DNA from 2 places in the Candidatus Thiodictyon syntrophicum genome. Region 1 is predicted to be linked to the other one. Evidence: predicted binding sites of a transcription regulator. Region 1 holds the regulator's gene; the other holds the start of a gene.
The links. The regulator sigma-54, encoded in region 1, starts transcription at its own class of promoters, with help from an activator protein. The targets are predictions, from matches to a motif close to TGGCANGNTNCNTGCTT.
Positions count from the first base shown of each region.

Region 2: THSYN_RS08260 (PEP-CTERM sorting domain-containing protein) is a predicted target of sigma-54. The motif match lies at 1,844-1,860, and genes of this name have one in related genera.

Region 1 covers NZ_CP020370.1:471,079-474,737, forward strand. Annotated here, with positions in the region: gene THSYN_RS02045 (hypothetical protein) at 1-364, opposite strand, end outside; gene THSYN_RS02050 (PTS sugar transporter subunit IIA) at 381-830, opposite strand; gene hpf (ribosome hibernation-promoting factor, HPF/YfiA family) at 1,068-1,397, opposite strand; gene THSYN_RS02060 (RNA polymerase factor sigma-54) at 1,432-2,934, opposite strand; gene lptB (LPS export ABC transporter ATP-binding protein) at 3,036-3,659, opposite strand, start outside.
Region 2 covers NZ_CP020370.1:1,934,078-1,937,736, forward strand. Annotated here, with positions in the region: gene THSYN_RS08255 (glycosyltransferase) at 1-595, shown strand, start outside; gene THSYN_RS08260 (PEP-CTERM sorting domain-containing protein) at 700-1,689, opposite strand; gene THSYN_RS08265 (2-oxo acid dehydrogenase subunit E2) at 2,128-2,952, shown strand; gene THSYN_RS08270 (PEP-CTERM/exosortase system-associated acyltransferase) at 2,949-3,659, opposite strand, start outside.

The DNA.
Region 1 (3,659 bases):
ACTCTTCGTCCGAGACGGGGGACCCGATCAGGGGGGTGCCGGTGCGTTCGGCCCAGTCCCAGAACAGTGGTTCGGGCTCGATCCCGTCGCAGAAGATCACCGCGGTGGGCCGGTCGGTGAAGAGCTTTTCGATGGTCTCGGCGAAGGCGGTGGCGCCGAGACCGGCCAGGTACACGAGTTCCGCGCGACCGATAACCTGCAGCCGGTTCGGGTGGATGCAGTTGAGCGACCCGACCAGGGCCTGGCCGGACAGGGTCGGGTCGTCCCCGCGCAGCGGGCGGCGGGTGCCGGGCTCAGGGGTGAGCCAGCGCAGCCGGGTGCGGGGCCCGGTGTGCCGGATGAGTGACTGGAGGCTGTCGGCCATGATGGGGCGCCGTGCGCTAGGCGACGCCGAAGACGCGCAGGACGGCGGCGGCGGACCCCGCCTGCCGCAACTGCTGGCGCACCGCGGGATCGTTGAAGCGGCCGGCCAACTCGGCCAGGAGTTGCAGGTGCTCCTCGGTGGCGGTCTCGGGCACCAGCAGCGCAAAGGCCAGATCGACAGGCTCCCCGTCGGCCGCGTCGTAATCGACCCCGCGGGCGAGGGAGACGAAGGCGCCCAGGGACTGGGTGGCCTCCTTGACGCGGGCGTGGGGCAGGGCGATGCCGTGCCCGAGCCCGGTACTGCCGAGCCGCTCGCGCTCCAGGAGACGCTCGAAGATCAGGTCCGGTTTCAACTGCGGATGGTCCGTGGCCAGGAGGCGGGCCAGGGTCTCGAGCAGACGCTTTTTGCTCGCGATCTCAAGACCGCGGCCAATGCGGTGTTCGTTGATGAAGTCGGGCGGTAACATCGGCTACCGCTCCTGGCCGCGGACGCAATGCCGGACGGCGCGGCAGGTACCGCGGCGCGGGTCGCGCAAGTGGGTGCGGGTCATGTCGGCTGACTCCTCTTGGTCGTGCGGGACGCACGCGCCCGTCACACTGGTTCGGATGGCCCCGGGTCGCAACGAAAGACACCTCGAACGGGTGTCCGAGGTGTCCGTGCGTGCCGGCCCGGGTGCGACCCTGTGGTTTATCGGGGTTCGCCCTTACTCGGTCTCGCCGGGCTTGGTGCCGGTGACGGCCACCGGGCGGTGGCTGGCCTTCTTCTCCTTGTGGCGCAGGATCTGGCGGTCCAGCTTGTCGATCAGGGTGTCGATGGCGGCATACATGTCCTCATGGACCGAGTCGGCGAACAGCTTACCGCCGTTCACATGCAGGGTGGCCTCGGCGCGCTGGGCCAATTTCTCCACCGTCAGGATGACGTGGGCGTTGATGACGTGGTCGAAATGGCGAGCCAGGCGCTCGAACTTGTTATCGACGTACCCCTTGAGGGCCTCGGTCACGTCGATATGGTGACCCGTCAGGTTGATATGCATGGTCTGGTCTTCTCCTCTGGTTTCAAACCGCCTGTCAAGCCAGGCGTTTGCGTTCGTTCGAGGGTGGGATGCCCATCGCCTCGCGGTATTTCGCGACGGTGCGTCGCGCAACATTGATGCCCTGATCGGCCAACTCGTCGGCGATCCGACTATCGCTCAAGGGCTTGCGGGCCGATTCATTGGTGATCATCTTGCGGATCAGGGCGCGGATGGCCGTGGATGAACACTCGCCCCCGGCCGCCGTGTTCACGTGGGACGAGAAAAAAAACTTGAACTCGAAGGTCCCGCGCGGGGTGTGCATGTATTTCTGGGTGGTGACCCGCGAGATGGTGGACTCGTGCAGGTCCAGCGCCTCGGAGACGTCGCGCAGGATCAGCGGCTTCATGGCCTCCTCACCGCGTTCGAGAAATTCCTGCTGCAATTCCACGATCTTGGCGGCGACGCGCAGGACCGTGTCGTTGCGGCTGACCAGGCTCTTGATGAACCAGCGGGCCTCTTGCAGGTGACTTTTCAAGGCAATGCTGTCCGCACTCTGGTCGCTGCGCCGGATGAGCCGCGCATAGTCGGCGTTCACTCTTAGTTTAGGCGTAGTTTCCGGATTCAGCTCGACCTGCCACACACCTTCCACACGCCGCACGAAGATGTCGGGTACAACGTACTCCGACGCGGTCTCCGCGATCAAGGTGCCGGGGCGGGGATTCAGGTGCCGGATCACCTCCAGGGCGGCGTGGATCGCCGCTTCCGGGGCGCCCAGCAGGCGTGCCAGGGCCGCCACGTCGTTGCGGGGCAGAAAGTCGAACCCGTCCGCGCAGATCGCGATGGCCAGCGCCTGCGGCGTGGTCTGGCCGGGGGCCGTCGGCGCGCCCTGGGGTAACTGGCGCAGTTGCAGCAACAGACACTCGCGCAGATCGCGGGCGCCGACCCCCGCCGGGTCGAATGACTGGACCCGGTGGATGATGGTGGTGACCTCCTCGGGGGCGATCGTCGGGTCGCCCAGGGTGCTCAGCAGTTCCTCGCAGTCCGTGCGCAGGTAGCCGTTGCCGTCGATGGCGTCGATCACCGCGAGCGCGATCACCTCGTCGCGCGCACTGAGCCGGGCCAGATTGAGCTGCCAGATCAGGTGGTCATGCAGGGTCTCCGGGCGGCTCTGCTGGGAGAAGGGGTCGAAGTCGTTGTCGTCGCTGCCCTGGCTGCCGCTCGGGAGATAGTTTTCGTAGACATCGTCCCAGTGGGTGTCCACCGGGAGCTCGTCCGGCATCTCGCTGGACTCGCCCTGAACCTCGCGTTCGATCGTCTGTTCCTGGACGGTGGCCGTCGGCTCCGGCGTGGCGTCCTGAACCAGGCGGGCGTCGGCGGCGTCGGCGGCCTGGAAGCGGTCGGCCTCATCGCCCTCCTCGAGCATGAAATTGCTGTCCAGGACCTCTTGGATCTCCTGTTGGAGCTCCAGGTTGGATAGCTGAAGGAGCTTGATCGCCTGCTGCAACTGGGGCGTCATCGACAGATGCTGACCAAGTCGAAGCTGGATGGACTGCTTCATCGCGGGGGCTGCGTGTGGGGTGGACCGATCGAGTCTAGCAAGTTGAGTGCCTGTTTTGATTCTAGCCTATTCGGGCGCCATGGCGGAATGGTCTGGGGCGCTCACATGGAGAAATCGGTGCCGAGGTAGACCTCGCGCACCTGCTGGTCGGCGAGCAGTTGCGTGGGAGTGCCGGCGGCGATCATGCTGCCGTCACTGATGATGTAGCCGCGATCGCAGATGTCGAGGGTCTCGCGGACGTTGTGGTCGGTGATCAGGACGCCGATGTTGCGCTCGCGCAGGTGCGCGACGATGGCCTTGATGTCGCCGACCGCGATCGGGTCGACCCCGGCGAAGGGTTCATCGAGGAGCATCACCACCGGGTCCACGGCGAGTGCGCGGGCGATCTCCAGGCGGCGGCGTTCGCCGCCGGACAGGCTGAGTGCGAGTGAGGCGGCGACATGGCTGATCCCCAGTTCCTGGAGCAGTTGTTCGCAACGCTCGCGCTGCTGGTTGCGGTTCAGGTCGCGGCGGGTCTGAAGGATCGCCAGGATGTTGTCGCGTGCGCAGAGTTTACGGAAGACCGAGGGCTCCTGCGCCAGGTAGCTCAGTCCCGCCCGGGCGCGGGCGTGCATCGGCAGTTGCGTGAGGTCGCGGCCGTTCAACTCGATGCGTCCGTGGTCACTCGGGATCAGCCCGACGATCAGATAGAAACAGGTGGTCTTGCCGGCACCGTTGGGGCCGAG
Region 2 (3,659 bases), 1.5 Mb from region 1:
CGAACTGGTGCCGACCGACCCCCTGCCAGCCAATCACCGCTTCATCGGCCCCATTCTCTGGGAACCGCCCCAGGCCGTGCCGCCCTGGTGGGATCAGATCCCGGCCGCGCGGCCCTGCGTCTATCTCAGCCTGGGGTCATCGGGCCCGGCCCGGCTCCTGCCGGCGCTGATCGAGGCACTCGCAACCCTGCCCATCAGCCTCCTGGTCGCCACGGCCGGACGCGCGAACCTGGGTCGGGTCCCGGCCAACGTCTACGCGGCCGACTATCTGCCGGGCAGCGCCGCGGCGCGCCGCGCCGTCCTGACCATCTGTAACGGGGGTAGCGGAACCGTCTACCAGTCGCTGGGGGAGGGCACGCCGGTGTTGGGGATCGCGACCAATCTGGACCAGCACCTGACCATGGCCCTGGTGTCGGCGGCCGGCGCGGGGGCCCTGATGCGCAGCGAGCAGGTCAGCGCCGCCGGACTGTGCCGCCTGGTCGCGGCCATGTTGGCGGAACCCCGCTGGGGTGCGGCGGCGGCGCAGGTCGCGGAATGGTTCAAGGGCCGATCGGCCGTGGCGGGGTTCCGGGAGTTTGTTGAGCATACCCTGTGAGGCCCCGGGGCCGGGGATCGGGGCGCCGTCCGGAACGCAAAAGGCCCGGGGCAAGCCCCGGGCCTTTGTTCTCGGCGCCGCCCCCGGCGGGGCGGTCGGTCAGGTCAGACCTTGCGGCGGCGGGCGGCGGCGGCACCCAGGATGCCGATCCCCATCAAGGCCAGGGTGGCGGGCTCCGGAATACCGGAGACCGGGCTGTTGGCATCCGACTGGAAGAGCGTGTCGGTACCGTCATTGCCGTTGACACCTTGCTGACCTCCGGTCCGGGCGTTGCTGTCCAACACAATGCGCGTGCCGACTGTCGCGCCACTGCCGGTCGAGTCCCAATTAAAGGACTTGGACGGATCGACGGTTTCAAACTGAAGACTCTGGCCCAGGTTCGCGATGCGGAACAGGTCAAACGCGATGGTTCCAGGGAAGACCCCGGGGGTAATGTCGACGGGAAGGACGTCCAGCGCCATCGTGCTGGTGGTGCCCGAACCCCCGATCGATTGCTTGCCGCCCCAGCCATCGGCCCCGTACTGATCCAGCAGCGCGATGTCGGTGAAATCCCCACCGAAATTAGAGATGAAGGCACCGCTGGGGGAAACAGTACCGGCCAGCATCAGGGTACCATCGGTGAAGCCGGTTCCGGCCAGGTAGTCGGAGTCGAAATTGTCGTACCACATGCGGAAGTAGTTCGGCGCACCGGTCACGAAGCCGAAGTTCGCTGAACTCTGCCCAGTACCGCCATTAATCGACGCCGCAGTCACCGACTCCTGGAAGCCGATCTCGTAGGTGATTTCCCAGCCACCGGCCTGATTCAATCCGCTGGGCGTACCGGCGTCGTTGTTGAAGGCATTCAGACGGCCGTGGCTGTAGACATCGAACTCGCAACTGCCCGTGGGGCATGCCCCGCTGGTGCCGATATAGTTCTGAAAGGCGGTATTACCGCCAATCGAGATCACGGGCGACGGCGCCCAGTCGAACTGGGTGACGTTCGTGGCCGTGCCGAAGCCGCCCATGTTGATGGTCAGCGGATTGGCCTGCGCGGCGAGCGGCAGCCCCAGGACGGCCACGCAGGCGGCAATGGCGGTCTTCTTGAATGCGGGCATCGGGTTCCTGACGGATGTCATGGTGTATCTCCTGGCAGTCTGAATGATAACAACTTTTGCGTCATACCGGAACGTGACGCACCGGACTCGGACCTTTCGGTCGCGAAGCGCCGCGACCTGAACCAGCCGTCGTGACGGCTGCATACTAAACCTTAAGCAACATGCGTGCCTACATCTGTTGCGATAGAAAAAAAGATATATTAGCCATTATGTTAGTGAATTTCTTTGGGCCCCGGCGAGGCGCCACCCCGGTCCCTGGCGCTGAAAGTGTAAAAAAAGCTGACACTCCGGGGGGCTCAGCGTCCGACTTGTCTGGTCAGGCCACTGTCAGGCACCCGGGGCGCTGCCGGTTGCACTGCGGCCCCGGGCGGGGAAAAATGCCCCTGCCCGGCCTGTCGTGCCGGGGCGCCCACCCTTTACATACCACGGGAGAGACTTGTGAACCAGCAGACGCCGAATCTTGACGGCCGTTACACGATGGAGCCACGTAACCGCTTTTTGTCCGCGGTCATGTCGATTGTCGAATATGAGATCAAGCGGCCTGGATCGACCGTCACCTTCCTCTCACAGGTCGACCTGTCCTCCATCGAGCGGGTGCGGGCCGCGGCCGCCCAGTCCGGGACGCGCAAACCCTCCTACACCGCCTTTGTCATGAAGGCCCTGGCCCTGGCGGTGCGGGAACACCCCTATGCTAACCGACGCCTGGTCCGGCTGCCACTGCTCGGCCCCCGGGTTCAGCGCTTTACACACATCGATGCCGCGGTGCTGATCGAGCGGGAACTGCCCGACGCACCGATGGTCGCCTTTGTCGACATGATTCGTGACGCCGATGGTCTCGGTCTCGACACCCTGACGTCACGGCTTCACGACCTGGCCGTCAGTGATGCCTCCAGTAATCAACAATGGGCAAGTTTCTCTTTTATTATCAATCGTCTGCCAAGGTTTCTGGCGCGTTGGGTGATCCGCCTGCCGGTACTGGTGCCAACGCTGTGGGTCCAGTATCGGGGGGGGGCCTTTGTGATCAGTTCCCCGGCAAAATATGGGGTCGACATGATCGCCGCCACCTGGCCCTGGCCGCTCGGGGTGTCCTTCGGGTTGGTCAAGGATCGGCCCCTGGTGCAGGCTGGAGCACTGGTGGTCCGGCCGACCTTTACCCTGACGCTCAATTTTGATCGCCGCGTCATGGCCGGCGCCCAGGCCGGGCGCTTCTATAAGCGCATCGTGGAACTGCTGGAGGCGGCGGAGACGACGCTGACCAACTAGCCCGGCAGGGTCGACCGGACCTGTGTGTGGATCCAACCATAGAGATCCCGGAAGTCGCCATGCTCCATCGCCTCCACGAACACATGGCTGTGGGAGAAATAGACGGCGCGGATGCCGTGGTGGTTGACGTCCTGACCCATGCGTCGCATCAGAAGACGGGAGCGCTGGAGGAGTCGGGGCAGAAAGGGCTCCATCACCGCGAAGACATAGGGCCGGTCCAAAATCTCCGCCTGGGCGGTGGCAGCCAGCATCAGGGCGGCCGAGAGCATGGGGAAGGTGCGCCGCTCCGTGTCTGAAAGGTCCAGGGCGGTAATCTCACCGAAACGCGTCAGTGATTCGCCGGAGCGGCGGCGGAAGGCCGCGTCCACGGCGAACCGGGAGGCCTCGCAGACTTTGTCCCGGGGCGCGCCGACGGCAGTCATGGCGCGGCGGTCAAGGCTTGCCGCGCAGCATTGCTCGTACGGCATTTCCTGTTCGGCCCCGGCGATCCATCCCGGACAGATGCGCACGCAGCCGGCGGGCATGCCGCTTGCCGTATGGGTGATCAGGCAGTGGGCGGCAGTCAGGTCGAAGGCGTCGGTCTCCATCCGGTCAGGAAATCGGTCCGCCGGCTCATAGCCGAATTCCTCGCAGTACACGCGGTAGCGGATCCGATATGTTTCTCCGCGCTCCGCGGCCGTGACGGCGGCCTTGATGGAGAAATAGTC